Regions from separate parts of the Chromobacterium sp. IIBBL 290-4 genome, predicted to be linked through region 1. Evidence: predicted binding sites of a transcription regulator. Region 1 holds the regulator's gene; the other holds the start of a gene.
The links. Region 1 encodes FNR, which switches genes on or off when oxygen is low (the NO sensors DNR and NnrR bind a similar motif). Its sites were predicted from a motif close to TTGATNNNNATCAA; they were not measured.
Positions count from the first base shown of each region.

Region 2: a site for FNR is predicted at 6,906-6,919, ahead of NKT35_RS01870 (M61 family metallopeptidase). Genes of this name have one in related genera too.

Region 1 is NZ_CP100128.1:2,788,680-2,796,644, reverse strand. Features, by position in the region: gene NKT35_RS12905 (multicopper oxidase family protein) at 1-760, opposite strand, end outside; gene NKT35_RS12900 (inositol monophosphatase family protein) at 901-1,692, opposite strand; gene NKT35_RS12895 (RNA methyltransferase) at 1,838-2,602, shown strand; gene NKT35_RS12890 (DUF1853 family protein) at 2,592-3,500, shown strand; gene fnr (fumarate/nitrate reduction transcriptional regulator Fnr) at 3,564-4,310, opposite strand; gene hemN (oxygen-independent coproporphyrinogen III oxidase) at 4,417-5,823, shown strand; gene NKT35_RS12875 (methyl-accepting chemotaxis protein) at 6,045-7,965, shown strand, end outside.
Region 2 is NZ_CP100128.1:412,840-420,804, reverse strand. Features, by position in the region: gene NKT35_RS01905 (MFS transporter) at 2-1,204, shown strand; gene NKT35_RS01900 (FixH family protein) at 1,277-1,810, opposite strand; gene ccoG (cytochrome c oxidase accessory protein CcoG) at 1,814-3,247, opposite strand; gene ccoP (cytochrome-c oxidase, cbb3-type subunit III) at 3,367-4,296, opposite strand; gene NKT35_RS01885 (cbb3-type cytochrome oxidase subunit 3) at 4,293-4,484, opposite strand; gene ccoO (cytochrome-c oxidase, cbb3-type subunit II) at 4,488-5,102, opposite strand; gene ccoN (cytochrome-c oxidase, cbb3-type subunit I) at 5,121-6,545, opposite strand; gene NKT35_RS01870 (M61 family metallopeptidase) at 6,994-7,965, shown strand, end outside.

The DNA.
Region 1 (7,965 bases):
TCCGCCAGCGCTGCCTCTCCCCCACTCCCAGGGTCAACTTCGGCTGCCAAGCGCCGTTGACCAGCACGAACTGCCCCTCGCGGCCATCCATCTTATCCGCGTCGCTATTGCCCGCGATCTGGCCTTGCGCGTCCAGCTTCAGGTCGGACAGCACCAGCCAGCGCTCCGGCAGATGCGCCAGCGGATCATCCAGACTCCTCACCACGAACACGCCGGCCAAGCCTCGATAGACTTGCTCTGCCGTATGGCCATGCGGATGCGGGTGATACCAATACGTGCCGGCGCTGCCTTTTGGCAGATCGAAGCGATACTCGCGGCTGGCGCCCGGCGCCACCGCGTCATGCGGATTGCCGTCCTGATCGGCCGGTATGGGCAGGCCATGCCAGTGCACCGTGGTCGGCTGCGGCAAATGGTTGTCGAAACGGATGCGCAAATTGTCTCCTTCGCGCAACGCGATCGCCGGCCCCGGCACCGAATCGTTGTAAGCCCAGAATGTCGTCGCCTTGCCGCCGGGCAATAAGGGCAGATTGAGCGGCGCGGCGGCCAGGCAGCCATTCAGCGCGCCATCCTTGAGCTCCAAGGGCAGCGAAACCAGCTCCGGCAGCTCGCCGCCGCGCGGCAGCCCCAGCGCAGCAGCCTGCGGCATATCCGCCGCCGCGTCGGCCTGCATCGCGTGCGCAGCTGAAGCCTGCGCAGACCGGACCAGCCAAGGAGACAGCGCCAGCGCGGCGCCCCATTGCATCAATCGACGACGTTGCATTTCACGCTCCATTAAGATACCCCTTATGGGTATACTGAACCTAGAGCGCCGCCGCGCGCAACAGTTCCGTCATTTGCCTACGCGAGACCAAAAAAAACGGCATGCCCATATGGACATGCCGTTTTTTAGAGGTTTGCCGTTTACTTGGAAACGTGCGGCGCCAGCAGCTGCAGCAGCTGAGCCAGCACCTTCGGGCTGGCGGCCACGATGTCGCCGGATTCCAGCCAGCCTTGCTCGCCGGTGAAGTCGGTGACGATGCCGCCCGCTTCCTGAACGATCAGGCTGCCGGCCGCGATGTCCCACGGCTTCAGGTTCAATTCGAAGAAACCTTCCACGCGGCCGCAAGCCACATTGCACAGGTCCAGCGCGGCGGCGCCTTCGCGACGCACGCCGGCGGTCTTGCCGATCACGTCTTTCAGCATGCCCAGGTATTGATCGATATAGCTCTGATCGGACACCGGGAAACCGGTGGAGATCACGCACTCGTTCATCATGAAGCGCTTGGACACGCGGATGCGGCGGTCGTTGAGGAAGGAGCCCACGCCGCGCGAGGCGGTGAACAGGTCGTTGCGGCTCGGGTCATACACCACGGCTTGCTGAACCTGGCCTTTGTGCGCCAGCGCGATGGAGATGCCGTACTGCTGGTGGCCGTGCAGGAAGTTGGTGGTGCCGTCGATGGGATCGATGATCCATTCGTATTCGGAAGAACCGATGCCTTTGGCGCCGGACTCTTCTGCTAGAATCGCGTGCTTCGGATAGGCTTCGAGAATGGTGTTGATGATCGCTTCTTCGGCAGCGCGATCCACCTCGGTCACAAAGTCATTGTGCTTTTTCTTCTCTACGCGAATGGTATCGAGGTTAAGCGACGCGCGCTGGATAACGTTGCCAGCGCGACGAGCGGCTTTAACCGCGACATTGAGCATCGGATGCATTGACGGCCTCTACACTTGAACAATGGGCGGGCGTCCGTCGATGACGCGACACCCGCCGGTAACAATTTGGGTTAAGGAACAAAAAAACCCGACGCTTGGGCGCGGGCTTTTGGTATTTGCCCGCTATTTTAATGTGAAAACGCCAATGAATAAACCCCAAGTACCTGATTTTCTGAAAAACATCCGCGTGGTGCTGGCCAGACCCAACCATCCGGGCAATATCGGATCGGCCGCCCGCGCCATGAAAACCATGGGTTTGAGCCGCCTGTATCTGGTTGAACCCAAGGCGTTTCCCAGCGACGAAGCCAATGCCCTGGCCTCCGGCGCGGTGGACCTGCTGGAGCGCGCCACCGTGGTCGGCTCGCTGCAAGAGGCATTGGCCGACGTCACCGTCGCCTGCGCGCTGACCAGCCGCCGCCGCGAACTGACCACGCCGCTGTCCACCCCGCGCCAAACCACGCCGGAACTGATCGCCCGCGCCCACGAAGGCGAACAGGTGGCCCTGGTGTTCGGCAACGAAACCTTCGGCCTGTCGATCGAGGAAGTGGAACAATGCAACCGCCTGGTGACCATCCCCGGCAACCCTGACTACTTCTCGCTGAACCTGGCGATGGCGGTGCAGGTGATGACCTATGAGCTGTTCAGCCATACCGAGGTGGACGTGGAATACCTGCGCGCCGAGGGCGAAGCGGCCACCCAAAGCGAGGTGGAAGGCATGTGCGGCCACCTGGGCCAGGCCATGGAAGACATCGGCTACTTCAAGCGCCGCAACAGCGAGCGGCTGATGCGCCGCATGCGCGCGCTGTTCAACCGCGCCGGCGTGCTGCGCGAGGAAATCGACATCCTGCGCGGCTTCTACAAGCAAGTTCAAAGAACGGCGGACGGCAGCCTGAAAAAGGATGAAAACTGATCTGCTAGACCTGGCCGACTTCGCGCGCCCTGCGGTGCGCGATTTGGCTTTCCTGCTCGCCTCGCCCTCCCCCTGGCGCTGCGGCGCGGACATCGAGCCCGCCCGCCTGCTTGGTCCAAACGGCGTGGATTTGCTGAGGCGGCTGGATGACAATCCGCTCGAACTGGAAACCTGGCTGGCCGCCCGGCCCGCCACCCGCCTGGGAAAATATGCCGAGCAGCTTTTTTCCTTCTGGTTTCGCCTGACGCCGCACATCGAATGGGTCGCCGAAAATCTGAAAGTCATATCCAGAGAGCGGCGCACCCTAGGCGAATTCGACTTCCTGCTGCGGCTGGACGGCGAAGCGCTGCACCTGGAAACCGCCAGCAAATTCTACCTGCAACTGGATGAGTCGCCCGCCTCCCGCGTCGGCCCCAGCCTGCATGACGCCTGGGCCATGAAAGCGACCAAAATAACCACACAGTTGGCATTGGCTCGCCAGCCGGATGGCAAAACCACGCTGCCGGCAGGCTTTGCGGACTGCGCGTCGATGGCCCGCCTCACCGGCTGGACTTTCCATCCCAGCGACACGCCCCGCCTTGCCCGCCAAGGCCCGACCGGCTGGCATGCGCCGCTGGACACCGCCTGGCCTCAGAACCAGCCTGAGGCCCGCTGGGCCTGGCTGCCCAAGCTGCGCTGGCTCTCGCCCGCCTTGTTGCCCGCGCAGCAAACCCAGGATCAGGCCACACTGCGCCGCATGCTGGCCGAGCAAGCCGCGCCGCAATTGGTCGCGGAGCTGCGTGAGCGCGCGGACGGCCAATGGGAAGAAGTCGCGCGCGGCTTCATCACGCCGCCCGGCTGGCCCGATCCCTCGCGCTTGGCCGCGCTGCAGGCCCGCATCGACGCCGCCCTCGCCTGAGCCAGACGTAAAAAAAGCAGGCTTCTCAGCCTGCTTTTCCTGGCTACACGGCCAATCGGGCGTTTAGTGCCCGCCCGCGTGCATGCAGCCGGAGATCAGGTTCTTCAGATCGTCCACCTTGACCAGCTGGATGTGCTTGTGGTCGACAGTGATCCAGCCCTGCTGCTGGAACTTGGACAGCGTGCGGCTGACCGTTTCCAGCTTCAGGCCGAGGAAGCTGCCGATCTCTTCCCGGCTCATGCGCAGGATGAAATCGTTGGCGGCGAAACCTCGGGTAGACAAGCGCTGCGACAGATTGAGCAGGAAGGCGGCGATGCGCTCTTCCGCCTTCATGTTGCCGAGCAGAAGCATCACGTTTTGATCGCGGACGATCTCGCGGCTCATCAGGCGATAGAAATGGTGCTGCAGGCTGGGGATGTCCCGGCTCAGGTTTTCCATGCGGCTGAACGGCAGCTCGCAGACTTCGCTGTCCTCCAGCGCGATGGCGTCGCAGCTGTGGTTGCTGGTGGAAATGCCATCCAGACCCATCAGCTCGCCGGACATCAGGAAACCCGTCACCTGCTCGCGGCCGTCCTGGCTCGCCACGCAGGTTTTGAAGAAGCCGGTGCGGATGGCGAACAGCGATTTGAAGCCTTCGCCGCTGCGGAACAGGTATTCGCCGCGCTTGAGCCTGCGGCTCTGGCGGATGACGGTATCGAGCTGACTCATTTCCTCGCGGTTCAAGCCTACCGGCAAGCAGAGCTCGCGCAAGCTGCAGCTGGAGCAGGAAATTTTCAGCGTTTGCAAAGTGGAATGATTGTGTTCTGACATGCTTTGGTTGCTGCAAGCTGGTGAAGCTTGACCCTTATCAATACGGAATTCACAAGTTTTCCGCAAATTTACCAGTCCACCAGAAGTTTTTCCATCTGAAAACGACATGAAAACCACCCATCCTTTTTCTCCCGCGCATTTCGAGTTCGATCGACAACTGATCGAGCGTCTCGAAGGATCGGGGCCACGATACACGTCCTACCCGACTGCGGATCGATTTCTGCCGGGTTTTACCCCTGACGATTATCAAAACAAGCTGAAACAGAGACAGATTGGCGCTAACCGCCGACCCGTATCACTATACGCTCATATACCATTTTGCAACACCGTTTGTTACTACTGCGCCTGCAACAAAATCATCACCAAAGACAAGTCCAAAGCCGACCGCTACCTGGACTACCTGGAGAAGGAAATCTCGCTGGTCGCCGAACAACTGGGCGGCAGGGAAAAGGCCATCCAGCTGCACTTTGGCGGCGGCACGCCCACCTTTTTGTCCGACGCTCAGCTCGAAAGACTAATGGGCATTCTGAAGACCCATTTCGAATTCATGAGTGACGGAGAATATTCCATTGAGATAGATCCGCGCAAGGTAGAACGTGAAACCATGTTCCGGCTGGCAGAATATGGCTTCAACCGAATCAGCGTCGGCGTGCAGGATTTCAACCCCGAAGTGCAGCTGGCTGTGAACCGGGTGCAAAGCGAGGAAGAGACCCGCCAGGTGATTGAAGCGGGCCGCGAAGCCGGGATCAAATCGGTCAGCCTGGACCTGATTTACGGCTTGCCGCTGCAAACCCGCGACAGCATGCTGCAGACCTTGGAAACCGCGCTCAACCTCTCTCCGGATCGCCTGGCGCTGTACAACTACGCTCACTTGCCCACCGTGTTCATGCCGCAGCGGCGCATCAATGAGTCGGAGCTGCCCTCTACCTCGGTCAAGCTGGATATCCTGCAAGACGCGGTGAAGATGCTGACCGATGCCGGCTATGTCTTCATCGGCATGGATCACTTCGCCAAACCGGACGACGAATTGGCCGTAGCGCTCCGCCAGGGCCGGCTGCAGCGCAATTTCCAGGGCTACTCCACGCATGCCGACTGCGACATGCTGGGTTTCGGCGTGTCCTCCATCGGCAAGGTCGGCTCCTGTTACAGCCAGAATGAAAAAACGCTGGAAGACTATTACGCCGCGCTCGACCAAGGCCGTTTGCCGGTGGCCAGGGGCCTGACGCTGGATAGCGACGATGTGTTGCGCAGAACCATCATCCAGAGCCTGATGTGCCGGTTCGCCTTGTCGGTGGAGGCGCTTGAGGAAATCCACGGCATCAATTTCGCGCAGTACTTCGCCGCCGAGATGCCCAAGATCCGCGAATTCCAGCAAGAAGGCCTGCTCGACTTCGACGGCGACTTCCTGATGGTGATGCCCAAAGGCCGCTTCCTGATCCGCAATATCGCCATGCTATTCGATCGCCATCTGCGCGAGCGCCAAACCCACGCGCGCTACTCCAAAACGATCTAAGCCTCCCCAGCCAGCCGGCCTTCCCGCCGGCTGGCGCCTTCCCGCCTTCACTTGGCCGCTCCGCGCGCGTTCTACCGGAATATGGCAAAAATTCGCCATTATCCGGCGCGATATGATTTTCTCTTGCCTTAAGCAAATTCACTCATACAGTGAATAGCGAATCACCTTGCTTCGCATCATTCCGGTTGCGGCGAAGGACTAGCCGCTGGAAGGAGCCTGCCATGACCACCCCCATCGTCCGCCTGATGCAGCGCCTTAGCTACCCCAAGCGTTTCGCCCTGATCGGCCTGGTTATCGCCATCGCGCTGCTTTATCTGGTATACGGCCTGTATCGCAGCAATCAGGACAATATCGAGTCCACCGCCAAGGAAAGGGTCGGCGTGGCTTATATGCAGCCCCTGACCGGCCTGCTGGCGCAAAACCAGCAAACTCAGGAAACCGCCGTGCTGGCCGCGCTGGGCGACGCCCAGGCCAAAAGCGCCCTGCCGGCCGCGGCCCAGCAGCTGGAATCGCAATGGCAGGCGCTGAAAGCGGCCAATGACAAGATCGGCGCCGACCTCGCCAGCGACAGCGCCTGGAAAGACGCCAGCGCCTCATGGGACAAACTGCGGCAGGGCGGCGCCCAGAAAGCGGCGCAACGCATCGCCGCCTACGGCGACTTCAGCGACAAGCTGAACAATCTGATCGGCGTGATCAGCGACAACTCCAACCTGACGCTGGACCCCGACATCGACAGCTATTATTTGATGGATGCCGCCACCAGCAAGCTCACCACGCTGATCTCGCACATAGGCGAAGCCAACGCCATCGCCGCGCTGCCTTCGGCCAACCAAGCCCTGGATCCCGCCCAGCGCGACCGCCTGGTCGAGCTGCGGCCGCTGATAGCGGAGATGAGCGACGGCCTGGCCAGCGACATCGGCAAAGCGGTGGCTTACAACAGCGCCTTGAAGAATGAGCTGGCGCCGCTTGGCGCGCAGTTGGCCGACATCCAGAAAAGCCACGGCGCATCCATCGATGACGCCGTAGCCGGCAAAACCGGCGCCAGCGGCCTGAAAATTTCCGGCCATAGCGCGCAAAGCGCGCAAGCCGTTTCCGCCTATATCGCCGTCGGCCTGAAGCAGCTGGACCAGCTCTTGCAGGAGCGGATAGACCGCATCGCCGGACAGCGCAACCGCTATATCGTCATCGGCGTCATCGCCATGCTGGCCGCCATCTTCCTGTTCCATCAGCTGTATCTGTCCATCACCCTGCAGCTGGGCGGCGAGCCCTTCTATGTGCAGGAAGTGGTGGCGCAAATCGCCTCCGGGCGGCTGGACACGCGGATAGAGCTGCGCGACAGGGATGAAAGCAGCTTGCTGGCCACGATCAGCCAGATGCGCAGCCAGCTCAGGGACACCGTCTCGCAAATGGTGGAAACCGCGCGCGAAGTGAACCAGGCCGCGGACGAGATGGCGCAGAGCTCGCAAAGCATAGCCGACAGCAGCGCCCGGCAGCATGAGGCGGCCTCCAGCATGGCGGCTTCGATAGAAGAGCTGAGCACCAGCCTGTCGGTCAGCGCCGAACAGTCCGAGCATGCCCGCAAGCTGTCGCGCAACGCCGCGGACCAGTCCGACGACGGCGACAAGGTGATAGACGCCACCTCGGCCAGCATGGACGGCATCGTCCGCGACGTGTCGTCGGTATCGGACACCATCAACGATTTGAGCCAGCAATCGCAAACCATCGCCGGCATCGTCGATGTGATCCGCGACGTGGCCGACCAGACCAATCTCTTGGCGCTGAACGCCGCCATCGAAGCGGCCCGCGCCGGCGAAATGGGCCGCGGCTTCGCCGTGGTGGCCGACGAGGTGAGAAAACTGGCGGAGCGCACCGCCTTGTCCACCACCGAGATCAGCACCATCGTCTGCGCCATCCAGAACGCGGCGCAGAAAGGCACCAGCAGCATGCAAGTGGGCATGCAAGCCATCATGGCCGGGCAGCAACGCACCCAGGCGGCCGGCGACAGCATGCACAATATCCGCCATTGCGTGGAGGATGTGACCAGCAGCATCACCCAGATCATGACCTCGCTGCAGGAGCAAAGCTCGGCCAGCCAATTGCTGGCGCAGAATGTGGAGCAGGTGTCGAGAATGTCCGAGCAGA
Region 2 (7,965 bases), 2.4 Mb from region 1:
CATGTCGGCTGTTTCTTCTTCCTTGTGGCGGCAGCCGGTGTTCGCCGGCTTGTTCGCCTCCACCGCCTTGCTGGCGCTGGGCGGCCAGATTTATCAATTGGCCTTGCCCTTGATCTTGTATGAGCTGACGCACTCCCTGGCGGCGATGAGCAATCTGCGGGCGGTGGAGTTTCTGCCCAACCTGGCTCTGGCGGCGGTCATCGGCGTATGGGTGGACAGAGTATGCCGCCGCAGCTGGGCGCAGCGGGCCTTGCTGGCGATGGCGGTTCTGTTGGGCGGATGCGCGTTGGCCCTGGCCGCGGGCGGCATGCGCGCCTGGCTGTTCTATCCGCTGACCTTCTGCGTGATGCTGTGCAACTACGTGACCGCCATCTGCCGGATGGCCTTGGTGAAGGAGAGCGTGCCGCAGGCGCAGTTGGTGCAGGCCAATGGCTATTTGGGCACGCTGTCCGATGTTTTCGCCGTCAGCGGGCCTTTGCTGTCCGGCTTGCTGATTGCCTGGGCCCGTCCGCATTGGAGCCTGGGCGTGCCGGCCGTGATGTTTTTGTGCTCAGCGCTGCTGATGGTCCGGGTACCCAAGTCCGCCGTTCGGCCAAGTCGCGAACGACGCTTCCTGACGGAGCTGGCCGATGGCTGGCGCGCTTTGCGCGGCAACGCTGCCTTGTGGCAGCTCAGCTGGATTGTGGTGTTGGCCAATGGCTCGGCTGGCGTGGCCGAGGTGCTGTTCCTGTTCCGGGCGCGCGACCAACTGGGTTTGTCGCCTGGCGAGCTCGGCGTGTTGTTCGGCTGCGCCGGCGCGGGCGGCATCGTCGCGGGCTTGCGTGTGGCGCAAGTGCGGCGCTGGCTGGGCCTGGGACGGATGATTTGTCTGGCGTTGCTATTGGAGGCGGCGGGGATGGCGGCGCAGGCGTGTTTGGATTCGCCGACCTGGCTGGCCGGCGCGATGGCGCTGCAAAGCTTTGCCGTGGTGTGCGGCAATGTCGGCATCTGGAGCTATCGGCAGGAAGCGACGCCGGCGGAGTTGATCGGCCGGGTGTCCGGCTTGACCGGCTCGCTGTTCAAATTGCTGATGCCGCTGGCGCTGTTGCTGGGCGGGATGTTGTCGGCCGACATGCCGTTGCGGACCTTGATGCTGGCGACGGCGGCCTGGCAACTGGCGGCGGGCGCGCTATGTTGTTTCAGCCGGGTGAGAACGGTGGTCTGATGACCTGTTCACTCAGCTAGTTGAAGCAAAACGGCCCGCATCGCGGGCCGTTTTCGTCGGGCATGGCCTGTCTCAGTGCTCCACCGGCTCCAGCTTGGGCTGGCCCAGCTGCGCCATCGGTCCTTGGGCGGTTTTCCATTCGCCGACGATGCGCCATTTCTTGTCGTGGTCTTCCACCTGCACATACCAGTGGTTGGCGGTGACCAGTTCCTTGCTCAGCACGCCTTGGTACAGATTGGGGCCGGTCAGCGTCATTTCCGCGCCCTGGTCGAAATCGTCCTGGGCCGGATGGATCATCTTCAGCGTCAGGGTGTCGGGCAGCTGCGCCTTGCTGGTGGTGATCAGCCTTAAGCTGCGGCCGTCGTTGCCGAACATCAGCTGGCCGGACAGGCCCATCTGCGCGGCGACTTTGTCGCGGCGCAGCTCCATATTGATGGCCTTGCCCTTCTTGTAGTAGTCGTCGGTCACCAGGCCGTCGTCGGAGCGGATGGCGGTGATCAGAAAGAACACGCCGACGATGATGGAAACCAGCGGGATGCCGAACAAAATCCACGGCCAAGGCTCGCGGTACCAGGGGCGGGGCGGGTGGTGGGCGGTGTGTTGCATCGTTTATTCTCCGATGAAGCTGGATTTTTCCTCCACCCTCAGGCCGGGGTGATTGAGGGACTGGATCTGGAAGTGGATCTCATGGCTGCCCTTGGTGGCGTATTGCGGGTCCGCCTGCACGTGCACGGTGATGGCCTCGGTTTGGGTCGCCGCCACGCGGATCTGCGGCTTTTCCGCCTTGGCCTTGATGTCCGGCAGGCCTGAGGCTGAGATGCTGAAAATCTGGTCTTGTTCCGTGGTGTTGATGATCTTGACGATATAGGTGTTCTCCAGCTGGCCGTCTTCGGTCTCGCGCACCAGCGAGGCGCGGTCGCGCAGGATGTCCACCTTGAACGGTTTGCGCATCGCCAGCGAGGTGACGGCGGCGGCGAACACGATCAGCAGCACCAGGCTGTACAGCACTACGCGCGGGCGCTTGAGTCGCGAGGCGATGGCTTTTTCCGGATATTTGCCTTCCAGCGCGTTTTCCGTGGTGTAGCGGATCAGGCCGCGCGGGTAGTTCATCTTGTCCATCACATCGTCGCAGGCGTCGATGCAGGCGGCGCAGCCTATGCACTCGTATTGCAGGCCGTTGCGGATGTCGATGCCCACCGGGCACACCTGCACGCAGATGCTGCAATTGATGCAGGAGCCGAGGTTTTGCTCTTTCGGGTCGCTGCCTTTCTTGCGCGCGCCGCGCGGTTCGCCGCGGGCTTCATCGTAAGAAATGATCAGGGTGTCGGCGTCGAACATCACGCTCTGAAAGCGGGCATAGGGGCACATGTACTTGCACACCTGCTCGCGCATGAAAGTGGCGAACAGATAGGTGAAGCCGCCGTAGAAGAACATCCAGAAGGTTTCCCACGGGCCGTAGTTGAAGCTGGGCATCGCCGCCACCAGGCTGCGGATGGGGGTGAAGTAGCCCACCAGCGTGAAGCCGGTCCACAGCGAGAAGACGATCATGATGAGATGCTTGGTGGACTTGAGCCGCAGTTTGTTGAAACTCATCGGCGCCGCGTCCAGCTTCATGCGCTTGTTGCGGTCGCCTTCCACCCATTGCTCAATCCACAGCATGATTTCGGTGTACACCGTCTGCGGACAGGAATAGCCGCACCATAGCCGGCCGGCGATGGTGGTCCAGGTGAACAGCGCGAAGGCGCAGCACATCAGCAAGGCTGCCAGGTAAACGAAGTCTTGCGGCCAGACGGTCAGGCCGAACAGATAGAACTTGCGGTCGACCAGATCGAAGAACACCGCTTGGCGGCCGTTCCATTGCAGCCAGGGCAGGCCGAGATACCACAGCTGGGTGAACAGCACGAACAGCACGCGGAAGTTGTTGAAGGTGCCCTTGACGGCGCGAGGGTAAATTTTCTTTTGGGATTCGTACAGCGAGACGGTTGCTTGATTGTTGCCGCCGTTCTCCACCTTGACGGCTATCTTTTTCAAGGAGTCTGACATGTCGGTTTCCTGGAGAGGATTTGGTAAAACTCACCGGGATGGGTTCTACGAAAGCCTCTGGGTGGGTGAAGTGCGAAAACGCCGCCCGCATGAACGGGCGGCGAGGGTGCGGCTGGCGCTTATTGCGGCGCCTTCGGATTGTTGGACAGGCTCCAGACGTAAGCCGCCAGCAGGTGAACCTTGCCTTCGCCCAGGAAGTCCTTCCAGGCCGGCATCTGGTTGTTGCGGCCGTTGGTGACGGTTTCGATGATGGTCTTTTCGGTGCCGCCGTACAGCCAGCTGCCGGACGGGTGCGTCAGGTTCGGCGCGCCCAGTTGCTGGTTGCCCTTGCCGTCGGCGCCGTGGCAGGCCGAGCACAGCGTGGCGAAGGTTTCCTTGCCGCGGCTGGCGCGCTCGGCGTCGAACTTCTTCTTGTTGACCGACAGCGACAGCACGTAGTTGGCGACGTCCTTGACCTTCTCCTCGCCCAGCACCGCGCCCCAGGCCGGCATCTGGCCGTGGCGGCCGCCCATGATGGTGGTCTTGATGGTGGCCGGATCGCCGCCATACAGCCAGTCATGGTTCACCAGGTTGGGGAAGCCCTTGGCGCCGCGCGCATCCGCGCCGTGGCATTGCACGCAATAGGTCTGGAACAGGCGCTTGCCCATTTCCTGGGCTTGCGGATCGGCGGCCACCGCCTTCAGATCCTGTTTCAGATACTTGTCGTACAGCGGCTGGTACTTGGCTTCGGCCTTTGCGCGCTCATCCTTGTACTGGCCGACCGAGGTCCAGCCGAAGGAGCCCTTGTAGTCGCCCAGGCCCGGATACAGCACCAGGTAGACCAAGCCGAACAGCAGCGTGATGTAGAACATCAGCATCCACCAGCGCGGCAGCGGATTGTTGTATTCGGCCAGGTCGCCGTCCCACATATGGCCGGTGATCTGGACTTCTTCGCCCTTTTTGACTGTGGTTTTGGATTGAGTGAACACCAGCAGGGTCAGGCCGATGATGCCGCCCAGCACGATCACGATAATCCAGATATTCCAGAAATCGCTTGTGAATTGACTCATTTTCTTGCTCCGTTGGAAGCCATGTCTTGTTGCGCTTCCTGCACCTTGTCGTCGTCCAGGAAGGGCAGGTTGGCCGCTTCCTCGTACCGGTTTTTGGAGCGCTTGCTATAGGCGATGATCAGCACCAGGATGAAAAACGCGAAGCAGACCACCGTGAACAGCGAGCGCCCGAATGTGACCCAGTCCATGGCTCAACGCACATTCTTTAGCGCAAGACCCAGGCCTTGCAGGTAGGCGACCAGCGCGTCCATCTCGGACTTGCCCTCGGCTTGCGACTTGGCTTCGGCGATGTCCTTGTCGGTGTACGGCACGCCGACATGGCGCAGCGCGGTCATCTTGGCCGGCAAGATGTCGGCGTCCACCAGGTTCTTGGACAGCCACGGGAAGGCCGGCATGTTCGATTCCGGCACCACGTCGCGCGGGTTGTTCAAGTGCACGCGGTGCCATTCATCGGAATAGCGGCCGCCCACGCGGGCCAGGTCCGGACCGGTGCGCTTGGAGCCCCATTGGAACGGGTGGTCGTACACCGATTCGCCGGCGACGGAGTAGTGGCCGTAGCGTTCGGTTTCGGCGCGGAACGGGCGGATCATCTGCGAGTGGCAGTTGTAGCAGCCTTCGCGGATGTAGATGTCGCGGCCCGCCAGCTGCAGCGCGGTGTAGGGCTTGACGCCGGCCACCGGCTCGGTCACCGATTTCTGGAAGGCCAGCGGCAGGATTTCCACCAGGCCGGCCACGCTGACCACCAGCAGGGTCAGCACGATCAGCCAACCCACATGTTCTTCGATCAGTTTCTGGATTTTGTCCATGATTTTTCCTTCGCCTCCTTAGTGAGCTTCAGCGGTGATGGCCGGGATCTTGGCATCCACGGCGCGGCCGGAGGAGACGGTGCGGAAGGTGTTGTAAGCCATCAGCAGCATGCCCAGCAGGTACAGGGAACCGCCCAGGAAGCGCACGAAATAGTACGGATAGCTGGCTTTGACGGCTTCAACGAAGGCATAGGTCAAAGTGCCGTCTGCGTTCAGCGCGCGCCACATCAGGCCCTGGGTCACGCCGGAAATCCACAGCGCGGCGATATACAGCACCACGCCGACGGTGGCGAGCCAGAAGTGCGCCTCGATCAGCTTGACGCTGTGCATGGATTCGCGGCCGAACAGGCGCGGGATCAGGTAGTACATCGAGCCGATGGTGATGAAGCCCACCCAGCCCAGCGCGCCGGAGTGCACGTGGCCGATGGTCCAGTCGGTGTAGTGGGACAGCGCGTTGACGGTCTTGATCGACATCATCGGGCCTTCAAAGGTGGACATGCCGTAGAACGACAGCGAAACCACCAGGAACTTCAGCACCGGGTCGGTGCGCAGCTTATGCCAGGCGCCGGACAGGGTCATGATGCCGTTGATCATGCCGCCCCAGCTAGGCGCCAGCAGGATCAGCGAAAACACCATGCCGATGGATTGGGTCCAGTCGGGCAGAGCGGTGTAGTGCAAGTGGTGAGGGCCGGCCCACATGTAAGTGAAGATCAGCGCCCAGAAGTGCACCACGGACAGACGATAGGAGTAAACCGGACGGCCCGCTTGCTTGGGAACGAAGTAGTACATCATGCCCAGGAAGGCTGCGGTCAGGAAGAAACCCACGGCGTTGTGGCCGTACCACCATTGCACCATCGCGTCGACCGCGCCGGCGTAAACCGAGTAGGACTTGGTCAGCGTCACCGGAATGAAGGCGGAGTTGACGATGTGCAGCAAGGCCACCGCCAGGATGAAGGCGCCGTAGAACCAGTTGGCCACGTAGATGTGCTTGACCTTTCGGATGGCGATGGTGCCGAAGAACACGATGGCGTACACCACCCAGGTGACGGCGATCATCAGCTTGATCGGCCATTCCAGTTCGGCGTATTCCTTGCCGAAGGTGATGCCCAGCGGCAGCGTGATGGCGGCCAGCACGATGATCAATTGCCACATCCAGAAGGTGAAGGCGGCCAGCTTGTCGGAGATCAGGCGCACGTTACAGGTGCGTTGCACCACGTAGTAGGAGGTGGCGAAGAGGCCGCAGCCGCCGAAGGCGAAGATGACGGCGTTGGTGTGCAGCGGGCGCAGGCGGCCAAAGTGGAACCAGGGCCCGAAATTGAGCTCCGGCCACACCAGCTGGGCCGCGATAATGACGCCCACCAACATGCCGACAATGCCCCAAACAACGGTCATGATGGCAAATTGGCGCACCACCTTATAGTTATAAGTGGGTTGCGTATCCATTAAGGTTTTCTCCAAGGTTGCTAACTCAGAACAGACAAACCATGGCGACTTGAACTTTGGCCCTGCATCCCAATCTCGACAGGGTGGCCCAGGTCGCGGGAACCGAACGTAAAAGGCAAGGAGTGCTTGACCTGTATCGATAAGCTTTGATGTCTGTATTAGCAGCTTCCAAGCCTTTTCGACAGCACCAAAAACCTTTTTTAGAATGCCGCAATTCTAGATCAATTGGCTTTTTCAAGCCAGTTGCATGGCGGCATGCCGCGGTCCTAGTATGTCCTTTCTTGCTTGACTTCACGGATGGCGATATGACAGTCCATATTGCCACTCGATGCAATTGTATTGGCATGCAGACAAGTCTTATTGATATGGATCAATACGCCATGAGTCGTGCCGCGAAACTCGCGGAAATGCTAAAATCATCAAGTTTTGCAACGCTTGCAGGCAGATCATGAACACAGTCCCCCCCGTTAGCTATTCTCTGCGCCCGGTTTCGCCGGAGGCGCACCTGTTCGAGGTTTCCGCCACTGTTTTGCATCCAGCCAAAAATGGCCAGGTGTTTTTCTTGCCGACGTGGATTCCCGGAAGTTATATGATCCGTGAATTTTCCAGGCACATCATCCAGTTGTCGGCTGAATCGGCAGGCAAGGCAGTCGCCGTGCGTCAGCTGGAAAAGAACCGTTGGCAGGCTGAGCCGGCCAAGGGCGCGCTGACGCTGCGCTATCAAGTGTATGCGTTCGACCTGTCGGTGCGCGGCGCCTATCTGGACGCCGAGCGCGGCTTCTTCAACGGCACCAGCGTGTTTCTGGCGGCGGAGGGCTATGAGAACGAGCCCTGCGCGGTGGAGATACACGCGCCGGAAGGCAAGGCCTATGCCGATTGGAAAGTCGCCACCAGCCTGCCGGCAGCGGACGTCAAGAAAAAGAGCGGCTTCGGCGCTTACCGCGCGGCCAACTATGACGAACTGATCGATCACCCGGTGGAGCTGGGCGATTTCCACAAGGTCAGCTTCAAGGCCTGCGGCGTGCCGCACGAATTCGTCGTCTCCGGCCGCTTCCAGGCCGATCTGAAGCGCCTGGCCGAAGACACCAAGAAGATCTGCGAATACCAGATCAAGCTGTTCGGCGAGCCGGCGCCGTTCGACCGTTACGTGTTCATGCTGTTTGTCGGCAAGGACATCTACGGCGGTCTGGAGCATCGCGCCTCCACCGCGCTGGTGGCCAATCGCGACGACCTGCCGGCGCCGGGCGCGGCCGAGATCAGCGACGGCTATCTGAAGCTGCTGGGCCTGATCAGCCACGAATACTTCCACAGCTGGAACGTCAAGCGGATGAAGCCGGCGGCGTTTGTGCCGTACGATCTGAACCGCGAGGGCATGACCCGGCTGCTGTGGGCCTTCGAAGGCATCACCTCCTATTACGAC